2 regions of the Stenotrophomonas sp. YJH_SMC_119 genome follow, and region 1 is predicted to be linked to the other one. Evidence: riboswitches for the same ligand, from Rfam matches in the RefSeq annotation. Region 1 holds a riboswitch; the other holds the start of a gene.
The links. Region 1 has a riboswitch for glycine ahead of AC5P6S_RS12860 (trimeric intracellular cation channel family protein). Riboswitches for the same ligand answer to the same signal wherever they lie in the genome.
Positions count from the first base shown of each region.

Region 2: another riboswitch for glycine. It lies ahead of gcvP (aminomethyl-transferring glycine dehydrogenase); the one in region 1 lies ahead of AC5P6S_RS12860 (trimeric intracellular cation channel family protein).

Region 1 is NZ_JCAFRP010000007.1:160,073-167,204, forward strand. It holds gene AC5P6S_RS12840 (DNA alkylation repair protein) at 1-449, shown strand, start outside; gene AC5P6S_RS12845 (DUF6616 family protein) at 497-835, shown strand; gene AC5P6S_RS12850 (hypothetical protein) at 948-1,205, shown strand; gene AC5P6S_RS12855 (3-deoxy-7-phosphoheptulonate synthase) at 1,501-2,574, shown strand; gene AC5P6S_RS12860 (trimeric intracellular cation channel family protein) at 2,743-3,360, opposite strand; glycine riboswitch at 3,443-3,548, opposite strand; glycine riboswitch at 3,562-3,651, opposite strand; gene AC5P6S_RS12865 (GIY-YIG nuclease family protein) at 3,692-3,967, shown strand; gene AC5P6S_RS12870 (hypothetical protein) at 3,989-4,531, shown strand; gene AC5P6S_RS12875 (nuclear transport factor 2 family protein) at 4,600-5,031, shown strand; gene AC5P6S_RS12880 (hypothetical protein) at 5,037-5,492, shown strand; gene AC5P6S_RS12885 (NAD(P)/FAD-dependent oxidoreductase) at 5,584-6,864, opposite strand; gene AC5P6S_RS12890 (NYN domain-containing protein) at 6,988-7,132, shown strand, end outside.
Region 2 is NZ_JCAFRP010000001.1:258,858-265,989, reverse strand. It holds gene gcvP (aminomethyl-transferring glycine dehydrogenase) at 1-2,444, opposite strand, end outside; glycine riboswitch at 2,507-2,609, opposite strand; gene AC5P6S_RS01240 (multidrug effflux MFS transporter) at 2,909-4,135, shown strand; gene AC5P6S_RS01235 (siderophore-interacting protein) at 4,276-5,172, shown strand; gene AC5P6S_RS01230 (hypothetical protein) at 5,241-5,633, shown strand; gene AC5P6S_RS01225 (M2 family metallopeptidase) at 6,269-7,132, opposite strand, start outside.

The sequences.
Region 1 (7,132 bases):
GAGATGCCCGCGCAACGCTGGCAGGGAAGCTGCAGCAGATGCGCACACTGGCCGATGACCCCCATTTCGGTGTGCGCGAATGGGCGTGGCTGGCACTACGCACGGACATCGTTGCCGCACCACTGCAGGCGCTGGAGCACCTGCAACCGTGGTCACAGGAAACATCGCCGTACCTGCGCCGCTTCGCCTGCGAAGCACTGCGTCCGCGCGGTGTCTGGGCCACGCACATCGCACTGTTCAAGCAGCACCCGGAACATGCATCCGCGCTGCTGGAAGCACTGGCCGACGATCCGGAACGCTATGTGCAGGATTCGGTCGGAAACTGGCTCAACGATGCCGGCAAGACTCAGCCGCAGTGGCTGCGCCAGCTGTGTACGCGTTGGCAGCATGAGCGCCACAGCGACGCCAACGCCTACATCCGCAAACGCGCGCTGCGCTCGCTCCGGTAGTGCCGGCCGCTGGCCGGCAACCCCCGAACCCTCAAGGAAGAACCACCATGTCGCACACCTTCATCGAGCTCTACACCGCCACCCCTGCCTGGACCACACTTCCGCCCGAGCAGCGGAACGCCTTCTTCGCCCGTATCGGCGCCGGCATGCAGCAGTTCGATCCGGTCCGCATCACGCCGCTGGCGATGGGCCGCATTGCCTCGGGCGTACCGCACGGCAGCGATGAGCAGTTCTATGCGGTCTGGCGCTGCGCAAGCCGCGAGGAGGTCGACGCGTTGATGGCCGGCATTGCCGCTACCGGCTGGCATGAGTACTTCACCACCACCCAGGCGGTAGGCGCGATGGACAGCATGGCCCAGCACCTTGCCGACCTGGCCGCCTTGTAGCGGGGCGGCAGACGCCGGCAGATCCCGGTGCTGGGCATGGGTGGCACATGCGCCTGTCACCCAGACGCGGTAAACAGGACATTGCCCATTTCCATCCGCAGGAAGGTCGATCATGCAGAGCACGCTCCAGGTCACGCTGTTCGGCCCTCTTGGCGACAGCCCGGCGTTGCAGTTGCCGGGGCTGGAGGGGCCGTCGGTGGCCATCCAGGAATCGGCCCTGCGGCGCTTGGTTTCCGATCTTTACACCGCGCGTTCCCTGCTCAACCCCGAGCAGCTGGACGAGGCCCGGCAGGAACTGGATCGCGTGCTGGAACGCTGGGCCGACATCCATGAGGGCCTGCTGCTGGACGTGGAAGTGCATGGCAAATGAGCGACGTTGCGTGGTTGCCGCCGCGTGGGCAGGGCCGGCGCGCATCTCGCTGAACCGCGTCCCCAGTTGCGGATGAAACATTTTGCACTGCGCAAAAGCTGTGCTATCAATACAACCCATGAACGCAGCCGCCACCCGCTTTTACTGGTATTACTTTCCGAAGCCACTGGCGGAGGAAGGACTGCGCTCACCCTGAAGAAAGCTTCAGACGCATTCCCGAAAGCCGCCAGCGAACCTGGCGGCTTTTTTCATGCCGCCACGCTGGGGACCCCCAACGTTCCGGAGACCTCCCCCAATGCCCCCGCACACCGACGACCTGCGTATCCGCACCATCGAACCGCTGACACCGCCTGCCCAGCTGCTGGCGATGCTGCCGTGTGACGATGAAGCCTCCGACACCGTCAGCGCCTCGCGCGCGGCCCTGCACCAGATCCTGCATGGCCGTGACGACCGCCTGGCAGTGGTGGTTGGCCCATGCTCGATCCACGACCCGAAGGCCGCCATCGAGTACGCCCAGCGCCTGAAGCCGCTGCGTGACGCGCTGGCCGGGGAACTTGAAATCGTGATGCGCGTGTACTTCGAGAAGCCGCGCACCACGGTGGGCTGGAAGGGCCTGATCAACGACCCGGACCTGGATGGCAGCTTCAGGATCGACAAGGGCCTGCGCATCGCCCGTGGCCTGCTGCGCGACATCAACAAGCTCGGCCTGCCGGCCGGTGTCGAGTTCCTCGACGTGATCTCGCCGCAGTACATCGCCGATCTGGTGGCCTGGGGCGCCATTGGTGCGCGCACCACCGAAAGCCAGGTGCACCGCGAACTGGCCTCGGGGCTGTCGTGCCCGGTCGGCTTCAAGAACGGCACCGATGGCAACGTGAAGATCGCCGCCGACGCGGTGGGTGCGGCCTCCAATCCGCATCACTTCCTGTCGGTCACCAAGCAGGGCGGCACCGCCATCGTGTCGACCACTGGCAACCCGGATTGCCATGTGATCCTGCGCGGCGGCAAGCAGCCGAACTACGATGCAGGCAGTATCGCCGAGGCCTGCCAGGCGCTGGCCAAGGCCAAGCTGCCGACGCGCCTGATGATCGACGCCAGCCATGCCAACAGCCTGAAGAACCCGGACAACCAGCCGAAGGTGATCGAGGACATCGCCGTTCAGTTGGAAGACGGTGAACAGCGCATCGTCGGTGTGATGATCGAGAGCCATCTGGTCGGTGGTCGCCAGGAACTGGTGGAAGGCCAACCGCTGGTCTACGGGCAGAGCATCACCGATGGCTGCATCGACTGGGACACCACCGTGACGGTGCTGGAGCGACTGGCCGCGGCCGTGCGCGCCCGTCGCGACGTGAAGGTGTCCGAAGCCGCTTGAGTGCGGCACGTGTGTGGATGGCGGCCAGCGCCTGCGGGGGTGCGGCCGCGATCAGGGCCGGTCGGAGTTGGAGACCGGCCCATCTGCACCGGCGATGCGCCTGGCGCTGCGCATGAGCGACAGCGCCAGGTACATCGCCGGGGTGGTGCGGATTCCGCCGCGCGAACCTCAATGCACTTCGTCGTGGTACACGAACTTCGGCATTTCCCAGCGGTAGTGGATCGCCAGCAGGCGCAGCGCGAAGCCGCCGCCGAGGCAGCACAGGATCGCGGTGGCGTCGGCCACGCCCCAGTGCAGCAGCAACAGGTAGGCCGCGCCGGTCAGCAGCGCGATGATCGCGTACAGCTCCTTCTGGAAGATCAGCGGCACCTCGTTGCAGAGGATGTCGCGCAGCACGCCGCCGAACGCGCCGGTCAGCATGCCGGCGATCAGCACGATCGGCATCGCATGGCCGGCTTCGCGCGCAATCGAGCAGCCGATCAGGGTGAAGGCGATCAGGCCCAGGCCATCGAGCACCAGGAAGGTGCGGCGGAAGTGGTGCATCCAGCGCGCCACCCAGGTGGCGATCAGCGCCGCGCACACGGTGAAGCCCAGGTACTCGGGATGCTTCACCCAGCCCAGCGGGTAGTGGCCGAGCAGGATGTCGCGCAGTGAACCACCGCCGAGGGCGGTGACGCAGGCGATCATGACCACGCCGAACAGGTCCATGCGGCGGCGGCCGGCGGACAGCGCGCCGGTCATGGCTTCGGCGGAAATGGCGATCAGGTAGATGATGGACAGCAACATGGGGCAGGCTCCGGGCGCGGTGGGGCCGGCCATGCGCGGACGCCGCCATTGCCTGCGCAATGACGGAATGACGATGACCGGTGCCGCTCCCGCTGTCCTTTTGCCTGAGAGTTCAGCGGCATGGGCCGCGTGCCCCTTCGGCGGATCGTCCCGGGCATGCCCGGTGACCTCTCTCCAGCTCGGCGAGTCGAATGCATGGTTGGTGGGATTCCAGCCCACCGGCCTGAGCGATCATGGGAGCCTGCGCCTTCGGCGGGCGCCAGCGCGGCGCCTCTCTCCTGCATTCGGGCGCCAGTATATCCGCTGCAGTGCAGCACGGCATAATCCGGGCATGGCCCCGTCCCTCCGCCCGTGGTTCCTGTACCTGCTCGAATGTCGCGATGGCAGCTATTACGCCGGCATCAGCACCGACGTGGACGCGCGTTTCGCCGCCCATCAGGCTGGCAAGGGCGCGCGCTACACCCGGGCCCGGCCGCCGCTGCGGGTGCTGGCCGTGCGCGAGTACCCGGACCGGGCCGCCGCCTCGCGGGCCGAATGGCAGCTCAAGCAGCAGCCGCGCGAACGCAAGCTGGCCTGGCTGCAGGCGCCGGATCCTGCGCTTCTGTAAAGCCGAGCCCACGCTCGGCTGTTGTTGCTGCTGCCTGATGGTGAAGCCGAGCATGGACCCGGCTCTACAGTAGATCCACGCCATGCGTGGATGGGCGCTTCCAGTCATGCCATGATCGCCACACCCATCGACACATGGATCCGTCCGATGAAGAACTGCGGGATACTGCTGTTGACTGCCTGCGCGGCCCTTCTGGCCTGCACCCAAGCACCGTCGCCACCGCCACCGCAGCATGGGCAGATCGGCACCGCTGCTGAGCTGGCTGCGTATGGCCCGAGGACACCCGAACCGATCCACCTGCGTCGTGACCGGGTCCCTCCCGATCTGGTCGATCTGATCCCGTTCGCGGAAAAGTGGGGGATCGGCGATGACGTGCTTCGCAATGAAATGCGGGAGCGCGCCACTGACGCGGAAAAGCAGGCATTGATGAATGCGCTGGCGGGGCGCCATGCGCGCATCACCGCCTGGTTGGACAGCTTCCCGCAGGGGCAGCCCATGTCTGAAGAAGCCGCTGCGTTCATGTACATGCAGCTGGGCACCGACGAAATGGGCCTGATGCCGTAGATCCACGCCATGCGTGGATGCGGCTTGCATATGCCATGATCGCCCAGCCCTCAGCGCTGGAGACCCGGATGTCCACCGTCGCCCTGTTGTTCGCTCTCTCCGCGTCAACCAGTCCCGCTGCCGACCCGGCCACCCTCGCGGCCATCGAAGCCACCTGCCATGACTACGTCGACGGCCAGCTGGAGGCCGACCCGCAGCGCGTCGCCCGCTCCCTGCACCCGGACCTGGCCAAGCGCGCGGTCCTCGGCGATACGCCCGACGAGCGGCTGGGCCTGCGCCGCATGTCGAAGGAAGAACTGGTCGCGCTGACGAAGCAGGGCGCGCTGAAAACCCCGAAGGATCAATGGGACCGCCGCTGCACGGTGCTGGACGTGACCGGCAATGCCGCCTCGGTGCGATTGGAAACGCCGTGGTTCGTCGATTACTTCCACATGGGGCGCTTCGACCAGCGCTGGGTCATCGTCAACGCGTTGTGGTACCCGAAACCGAAGGCGAAGTGAGCACGATGCGTGCCGCCGGTAAGGCATGGGTCTCCGTCGTCGTACTGGCCGCCGGCATCGCACTGCTGCCTGGCCTGCTGTACCTGCTCGGGCTTGCCCTGGTGGGCGGTTGGCCGAAGCCAGCAGACCGTGCGCCCAGTGGTGTGGCTGCGTGCAGCAGTGAACCGCGAACAGGATTTCAGCCGATGAATCCCTGGAGTTTCGCCGCGCAGTTCTTCGACGACGACGCGATGAAGAAGAAGGTGCCAGAGGTGGAACGGGAGGCGTTCTGGATTGCCCGCCGCCATCTTTGGCGGCAGCCACGGCACGACATGCTGCGCTGGCATCTGAGCAGCACGGCACTGACGATCTGGATTACCCGCAACTGGAGTGCCGCGCAGATTGCCGACACCGCAAGGAAGGAGGACTTCTGCCGCGCATGGTCGAAACGGCGGGCGCCCGGCGGCCCGATGAAGCGGTAGATCCACGCCATGCATGGATGATGTTGACGGAGTCAGAGCCCTTTCCTGCGGAAAGGGATCGGACCGCGTGGCAGCCGGCCAGCGGCGGGCACTACCGCCTCGGTCGCCGGTCTTCCTGGTCATCGCCGAAGATGATGCGTGCGCTGCGCTGGTAGCTCCAGTACGCCACGGCCCAGTTCAGCAGCACCACGATGCGGTTGCGGAAGCCGATCAGGAAGAACACGTGCGCGGCCAGCCAGAACCACCAGGCCAGCACGCCCGACAGCTGCAGCCGCCCCAGGTGCACGATCGCGGCCATGCGACCGATGGTGGCCAGGTTGCCGTAGTCGGCGTACTTGAACGGGCCGGGCTCGGGCTTGCCGTGCAGGCGTGCGCGGATCACCTCGGCCACGTATTTGCCCATCTGCTTGGCAGCGGGTGCCACGCCGGGTACCGGCTTGCCGTCGGCCTGGCTCAGTGCGGCCAGGTCACCGGCCACGAACAGCTCCGGGTGATCGGGCAGGGTCAGGTCCGGTTGCACCGGCACGCGGCCGGCGCGGTCCAGCGGCACGTCCAGCGTGCGCGCCAGCGGTGAAGCGGCCACGCCGGCGGCCCAGACCACGGTGCGGGCCGGTACGAACTGGTCACCGAGCGTGAAGCCCTGGCTGTCGATGTCGCTCACCGGGGTACCGGTCAGCACTTCCACGCCCAGCTTTTCCAGCTGGCGGCGTGCTTTCAGCGAAAGTACTTCCGGGAACGAGGACAGCACGCGCGGGCCGGCCTCGACCAGCCGCACCTTGGCGCTGGCCGGGTCGATGTGGCGGAATTCGTTGCGCAACGTATGCCGCGCGATCTCGGCCAGGGTGCCGGCCAGTTCAACACCGGTGGGACCGCCACCGACCACCGCGAAGCTCAGCCATGCGGCCTTCTTCGCCGGGTCCGGTTCCGCCTCGGCGCGCTCGAACGCCAGCAGCAGCTTGCGGCGCAGCGCGATCGCATCGTCCAGCGTCTTCAGGCCGGGCGCATCATCGGCCCACTGGTCGTTGCCGAAGTAGGCGTGGGTGGCGCCGGTGGCCAGCAGCAGGCTGTCGTAGTCCAGCGTGCTGCCATCGGCCATGCGGATCTGCCGGGCCTGCTTGTCGATGGCGACCACTTCGCCGAGGCGGACTTCCACGTTGCGCTGGTGGCCGAGGATATGGCGCAGTGGTGCAGCGATATCCGGCGCGGACAGGCCGGCGGTGGCCACCTGGTACAGCAGCGGCTGGAACAGATGATGGTTGCGGCGGTCGACCAGGGTGATGCGTATGCGCTCGCGGGCCAGGGCACGGGTGGCCCAGAGACCGGCAAAACCGCCGCCGACAACAACCAGGTGGGGAACGCGCTCGCGACTCATCGACTCACTCCAGTGGGGGCATTGGGGGAAGCGCCTGGCATCTTCGCACGGCGGCCGCCTGTCACGTCAGCGCCCGCGTGGATCGGCGATACTCGGGTTCAGGCAACCGCCCGCGAGGAGTCCATGAGCGAACCGGAAAAGCGCATCGCCCTGTTGATCGACGCCGACAATGCGCCGGCCTCGAAGATCGACGAGGTGTTGGCCGAAGTGGCCCGCTATGGGGTGGCCAACGTGCGCCGCGCCTATGGCAACTGGAAGAGCCCGCGAC
Region 2 (7,132 bases), on a different contig from region 1:
CTGGTCTTCTCCAGCGGGCGTACGTCGAGGATGCACTCGTGTGCCACCAGGCCGTTGCGGCCGGTGTACAGGGTCTTGAAGTGCGGGGCCAGGCGCTTGGCGATGTAGTTGGCGTTGAGCTGCGCGACCTGGGTGGCCTTGCGCAGGCCTTCGCGGCCCATCATCGCGATGTACATCCAGCTGATCGGCAGGATCGAGGCGCTGCCGAAGCTGGCGGCGCTGACCATGCCGACCGGGCCGTTGTCACCCAGCTTGCCCGGCAGGAACGGGGCCAGGTGTTCCTTGACCGCGCACGGGCCGACGCCCGGGCCGCCGCCGCCGTGCGGGATGCAGAAGGTCTTGTGCAGGTTCAGGTGCGAAACGTCCGAACCCCATTTGCCGGGCTTGGCCACGCCGACCAGGGCGTTCATGTTGGCGCCGTCGGTGTACACCTGGCCGCCGTGCTGGTGGATGATCTCGCAGATCTCGACCACCTCTTCCTCGAACACGCCGTGCGTGGACGGGTAGGTCATCATGATCGCGGCCAGGCGGTCGCTGTACTTCTCGGCGTTGAGGCGGATGTCTTCCACATCGACGTTGCCGTTGGCATCGGTCTTGGTGACCACCACCTTCATGCCGCACATCTGCGCCGAGGCCGGGTTGGTGCCGTGCGCCGAATCCGGGATCAGGCAGATGTCGCGGTGGCCTTCGCCGCGCGAGCGGTGGTAGGCGCGGATCGCCAGCAGGCCGGCGTACTCGCCCTGTGCGCCGGAGTTCGGCTGCAGGCTGACCGCGTCGTAGCCGGTGCATTCGACCAGCATCGCTTCCAGCGTGTCGATCAGTTCCTTGTAGCCCAGCGCCTGGTCGGCCGGCACCAGCGGGTGGATCTGCGAGAACTCCGGCCAGGTCACCGGGATCATCTCGGCGGTGGCGTTGAGCTTCATGGTGCACGAACCCAGCGGGATCATCGTGCGGTCCATCGCCAGGTCCTTGTCGGCCAGCGAACGCAGGTAACGCAGCAGTTCGTGCTCGCTGTGGTGGGTGTTGAACACCGGGTGGGTCAGGAACGCGGACTGGCGCAGCAGGCCGGCCGGCAGCGCGTCGGCGGTGCTGGCATCCAGCGCGTCGACGTCCAGCGAGGCACCGAACACCGCAGCCACGGCGACGATGTCGGCGCGGGTGGTGGTCTCGTCCAGGCTGATGCCGACCGAGTCGCTGTCGATCGCGCGCAGGTTGTAACCGGCGGCGCGTGCCTTGGCATGGATTTCATCGGCATGCACGCCGGTGACGTGCAGGGTGTCGAAGAAGTCGCCACCGACCTGCACGCCGGCATTGCGCAGCGCTGCGGCCAGGATCGAGGCCAGGCGGTGCGTGCGGCGGGCAATGCGGGTCAGGCCTTCCGGGCCGTGGTAAACGGCGTACATCGAGGCCATCACCGCCAGCAGCACCTGCGCGGTACAGATGTTGGAGGTGGCCTTCTCGCGGCGGATGTGCTGTTCGCGGGTCTGCAGGGTCAGGCGGTAGGCCGGGTTGCCCTGGGCATCGATCGAAACGCCGATCAGGCGGCCCGGCATCGAGCGCTTGTAGGCGTCACGGCAGGCCATGAAGGCGGCGTGCGGGCCACCGAAGCCGAACGGCACGCCGAAACGCTGGCTGTTGCCGACCACGATGTCCGCGCCCCATTCGCCCGGGGCAGCCAGCAGGGTCAGGGCCAGCAGGTCGGTGGCCACGGCCACCAGGCCGCCGCGTGCGTGCACGGCATCGACCAGCGCCTTGTAGTCGCCGACCTGGCCGAAGGTGTCCGGATACTGCAGCAGCAGGCCGAACGCTTCTGCTTCCAGTGCTTCGGCCGGGGTGCCGACGCGCAGCACGATGCCCATGGGCTCGGCGCGGGTACGCAGCAGTTCCAGGGTCTGCGGGTGCACGGCGTCGTGCACGAAGAAGGTGTCCGACTTCGACTTGGCCGAACGCTTGGCCAGAGTCATCGCTTCGGCGGCGGCGGTGGCTTCGTCCAGCAGCGAGGCGTTGGCGATTTCCATGCCGGTCAGGTCGGCGCACAGGGTCTGGAAGTTGATCAGCGCTTCCATGCGGCCCTGCGAGATTTCCGCCTGGTACGGGGTATAGGCGGTGTACCACGCCGGGTTTTCCAGGATGTTGCGCAGGATCACGTTCGGCGTGTGGGTACCGTAGTAACCCTGGCCGATGAAGCTGCGCAGCACGGTGTTCTTGTCGGCGATCGCACGGATCTTCGCCAGTGCCTGCACTTCGGTCATCGACTCCGGCAGTGCCAGCGGTGCCGGCGACTTGATCTTGGCCGGCACGATGGCGTCGGTCATCGCATCCAGCGACGCGTGGCCGACGACGGCGAGCATCTGCGCGATCTCGGCGTCGTTGGGGCCGATGTGGCGCTCGACGAACGCGTTGTGGTGCTCGAGCTCACGCAGGGAAGGGGTGTTCTGGGACATGGCGAAGGATCCGTCAGGAAAGGGCACACGCACGGGCACAAGCCGCCGGTCGGCGGTCTGCGGGGCGCCCCTCTGTCCTTTTGCCTGAGAGTTTAAAAGCGCGGCGGACCGCAGCTTCGTGCCCCTTCGGCGCCGGATCGAACCGGTCTCTCCAGAGTTGTGTTACGGGTGGTATCGGGCCTGAGCGATTACGGGCGTTGCGCCTTCGGCAGCGGTGTTCCGCTTCTCCCACCGTGTTGCCCGCCGATTATAGCCCGTTGCGGGCGCGGCGGCCGCCTTCGGACCTGGCGGCCGCGCCTGAATGGCCGATGGCCCGTCCGTGCGTTTTGTGCACTGCTGCATGGCATCAGGCGCATTCCCCACCTATGATGGGCGGATACCCGAATTCATCTGGCGCCGTCCCTGCTGCAGGGGACCGGCGCCCGCCGTGCGTGCCGCGCATGGCCCTGCCGGACGCCTTTCCCATGACCGCCGCTGTTGCTCCCTCCACCCGCCGCATGGCCCTGCTGCTCGCCGGCCTGGCCATGTTCGGTCCGTTCTCGATCGACACCATCTTCCCCGCGTTCCCGCAGCTGGCCCAGCGCCTGGCGGTGGACGAAGTGGCGGTGCAGCAGACCATCAGCGTGTACCTGCTGTTCTACGGCCTGATGAGCCTGGCGCACGGTCCGCTGTCCGACGCCTGGGGCCGCAAGCGGGTGATCCTCGGTGGCCTGGTGGTGTTCGTCGGCGCTTCGGTCGGCTGCGCGCTGTCCACCGACCTGACCACGCTGCTGGCGTTCCGTGCGCTGCAGGGCCTGTCAGCAGGCGTCGGCATGATCGTCGGCCGCGCGGTGATCCGCGACCTGTACCACGGCCACGATGCGCAGCGCCTGATGAGCCAGGTATCGATGCTGTTCGGCATCGCTCCGGCCATCGCACCGATCATTGGCGGCTGGATCCTGCTCAGTGGCGCCGGCTGGCCACTGATTTTCTGGTTCCTGGTGGTGTTTGCGCTGCTCCTGCTGGCGGCCACTGCACGCTACCTGCCGGAAACCCATCCGGTGGAGGCACGGGTGCCGTTGTCACCGCGCGTGCTGCTGCGTGATTACGTGCGCATCGGTTTCAACCCGCGGTTCCTGCGCCTGGCGCTGGCCGGCAGCATCGGTTTCGGCGGCATTTTCCTGTACATCTCCTCGGCGCCGGTGTTCGTGATGCAGCACCTGCATCTGGGCGAGGGTGGTTTTGCCTGGCTGTTCATCCCCACCATCGGCGGCATGACCACCGGCTCGTTCCTGTCCGGGCGCATGGCCGGGCACACCACGCCCACCCGCCAGGTGTCCATTGGTTTCGGCCTGTGTGCGCTGTCGGTGCTGCTGAATGTCGGCTACGTGGCGCTGTCGCCGCAGTTCGTGCTGCCGTGGGCGGTGCTGCCGATCTTCCTGGGCGGCATGGGCATGGCATTGATCTTCCCGATCCTGGCGCTGGCGGTGCTGGACATGTACCCGCACCAGCGCGGCCTGGCTTCGTCGCTGCAGGCCTTCGTGCAGCTGATGATCAGCACGGTGGTGGCCGGCGTGGTGTCGCCGCTGCTCAGCGCCAGCCCGCTGCACCTGGCGCTGGGGCAGGCCGCGTTCTTCGCCGCCGGCTTCGTGTTCTGGTACTGGGAACACCAGCGTGAACGCGCGGCACAGGCGGCCTGCACGGGCCATTGAGCAGCGCGCAGGGGTAGGGCCGGCCGCTTTGCCCGCAACGCTTGCGAAGAGGAACGACCGGACTAGGCTGGGCACTCCAGCCAGCCGGTGCGTGGATGCACGACAGCCAGCCAATCCGATGTCGTTGCATGAGGTTCCCCATGGCTGCGCAGCAGACCTACCGCCTGTTCGAGGTGGCGCTGAAGGAGCGCCGCGTTCTTTCCCCTTCCCTGGACCGCATGGTGTTCACCGGTGCCGACGTGGCGCGGATGAAGACCGAAGGCCCTGACCAGCGCATCAAGGTGTTCTTCCCCTTGCCCGGCCAGGAGGTGCCGCAGGTCCCCAGCGGTGAAGACTGGTACCCACGCTACCGGGCCCTGCCGGACGACAAGCGCCCGCCGATGCGTACCTACACCATCCGCCAGTTGCGCGCCGAGCAGGGCGAGGTCGACGTCGATTTCGTCATCCATGGCGAAACCGGCCCCGCCTCGCGCTGGGCCATGCACGCCCGCCCTGGCGACCGCGTGGTGCTGCTGGCCCCGGACGCCGACTGTGCCGGGAGCAGCGAGGGCTGGGAGTGGAAGCCACCGGCCGGTGTCGGCCAGGTGCTGCTGGTGGCCGATGAAACCGCGTTGCCTGCGGTGGCCGGCATCCTCGAGGAACTGGCGGCCATGGTCGACCCACCGCGCACGCTGGCGCTGCTGGAGGTGGCGCAGGCCGGTGATGCGGTGCACCTGAAGGCGCCCTCCAGCGCCGAGCTGGTCTGGCTGCCGCGCGGGCAGGCCGCCTACGGACAGCGGTTGCTGCAGGCGGTCCAGGCGCGGTTGGCAGCGACCTCGGGCGTGGCTGCCGGCGATGCGCTGGAGGAGATCGACGTCGATACGCAGATCCTCTGGGAGCAGGCCGAAACCGGTGTGGCCGGGCCGCTGTATGCCTGGGTGGCGGGCGAGGCGGGGGCGGTGATGGCGATCCGTCGCCATCTGGTGCGCGACTGCGGGCTGGACCGCCGCGCGATCACCTTCATGGGCTACTGGCGGCACGGCAAAGTGCTGGACTGAGGGGTGTGAAGCGGTGCTGCGGGCGGGGTGCGCTATCCTTGCGCCCCCCTTCGCAGCGGTACCGCACCATGTCCACCAGCTCCAAGACCCGCCGCGACCAGCGCCGTCGCCAGGAAAAGCAGGCCGCCAACAAGGCCGCCGCGCAGGCCTCGCCGGTGGAGCCGCATGCGGAACTGCGCGATGCACAGCGCACCCTGCTGGCCGGTGTCGTGCGCCGCGACGGCGAATGGGTGCTGGGCATGGATGGCCGCATCGCGGGCCACAGCGAGAGCGCTGCGCAGGTGCTGGCGCTGATCATGCAGGCCGGTGAACTGCACGAGCGCAACGGCACGCCGGTGCGCCTGATGTACTCCGATGCGCTGCGCGATGCCGCACAGGCCGAAGCCAGGGAGAAGGGCCAGACCTTCGAGGAATTCAAGGCCGAGCTGGCCGCAGCGATGGCCGCGAAGAAGAACAGCTGACCGCTGTTGCGGTAGAGCCGGCCGCTGGCCGGCTGCCAGACGGATTTCCACCGTGCAGTTGCCGGCCAGCGGCCGGCACTACCAAAAAGGGACGGATCCTTTCGGATCCGCCCCTTTTTTCATTTCGCCGCCGGGGCCGCGTTGGCCTGCCAGCCGCAGATCTGGCCTTTGACTGCTGTTTCGGTAGAGCCGGCCGCTGGCCGGCTGCCAGACGGATTTCCACCGTGCAGTTGCCGGCCAGCGGCCGGCACTACCGGAAAGGGGCGGATCCTTTCGGATCCGCCCCTTTTCTCATTTCGCCGCCGGGGCCGCGTTGGCCTGCCAGCCGCACATCTGGCCTTTGACTGCTGTTTCGGTAGAGCCGGCCGCTGGCCGGCTGCCCGTTGGGTCTTCATCGCGTAGTTGCCGGCCAGCGGCCGGCACTACCGGAAAGGGACGGATCCTTGCGGACCCGCCCCTTTTTTCATTTCGCCGCCGGGGCCGCGTTGGCCTGCCAGCCGCACATCTGGCCTTTGACTGCTGTTGCGGTAGAGCCGGCCGCCGGCCGGCTGCCAGATGGATTTCCACCGTGCAGTTACCGGCCAGCGGCCGGCACTACCGGAAAGGGGCGGATCCTCGCGGATCCGCCCCTTTTTTTATTTCGCCGCCGGGGCCGCGTTGGCCTGCCAGCCGCACATCTGGCCTTCGTTCTGCTGCTTCAGCCACTCGTTGACCGGGGTGAAGTACTCGATCATCGGGCCGGCATCGAGCTTGTCGGTACCGGTCAGCTCCTTCAGCGTGGCCTGCCACGGCTGGCTGGCACCCTTGCTCAGCATCGCCCAGTACTTCTGGCCGGCTTCCTTGTTGCCGTAGAAGGTGCACTCATGCAGCGGGCCCTTGTAGCCGGACGCGTCGCACAGGCCCTTGTAGAACTGGAACTGCAGGATGCGCGCCAGGAAGTAGCGGGTGTACGGAGTGTTGCCCGGCACGTGGTACTTCGCGCCCGGATCGAAGAACTCTTCGCCACGGGTGCTGGCCGGCGCCACGCCCTGGTACTTGGCCTTCAGGTCCCACCACGCCTTGTTGTAGTTGTCGGCAGTAATCGAGCCATCGAACACGCCCCAGCGCCAGCGGTCGATCATCAGCCCGAACGGCAGGAACGACACGCCTGACAGCGCCATGCGCATCTGGTTGTTGATGACCGCCTCGCGGCTTTCGGTCGGCGCATCGACCAGGCCGATCGAGCTGAGGTACTTGGGCGTCATCGCCAGCACGATGGTGTCGCCGATCGCTTCATGGAAGCCATCGTTGGCACCGCCCTGGAACAGCGGTGGCAGCGGGTTGTAGGCCAGGTCGTAATAGATGTGGCCCAGCTCGTGGTAGATGGTGGTGAAGTTCTCTTCGTTCGGCTTGATGCACATCTTGGTGCGCACGTCGCCTTCCATGTTCATGTCCCAGGCGCTGGCGTGGCAGACCACGTCGCGGTCGTCAGGCTTGATGAACTGGGTTTTTTCCCAGTA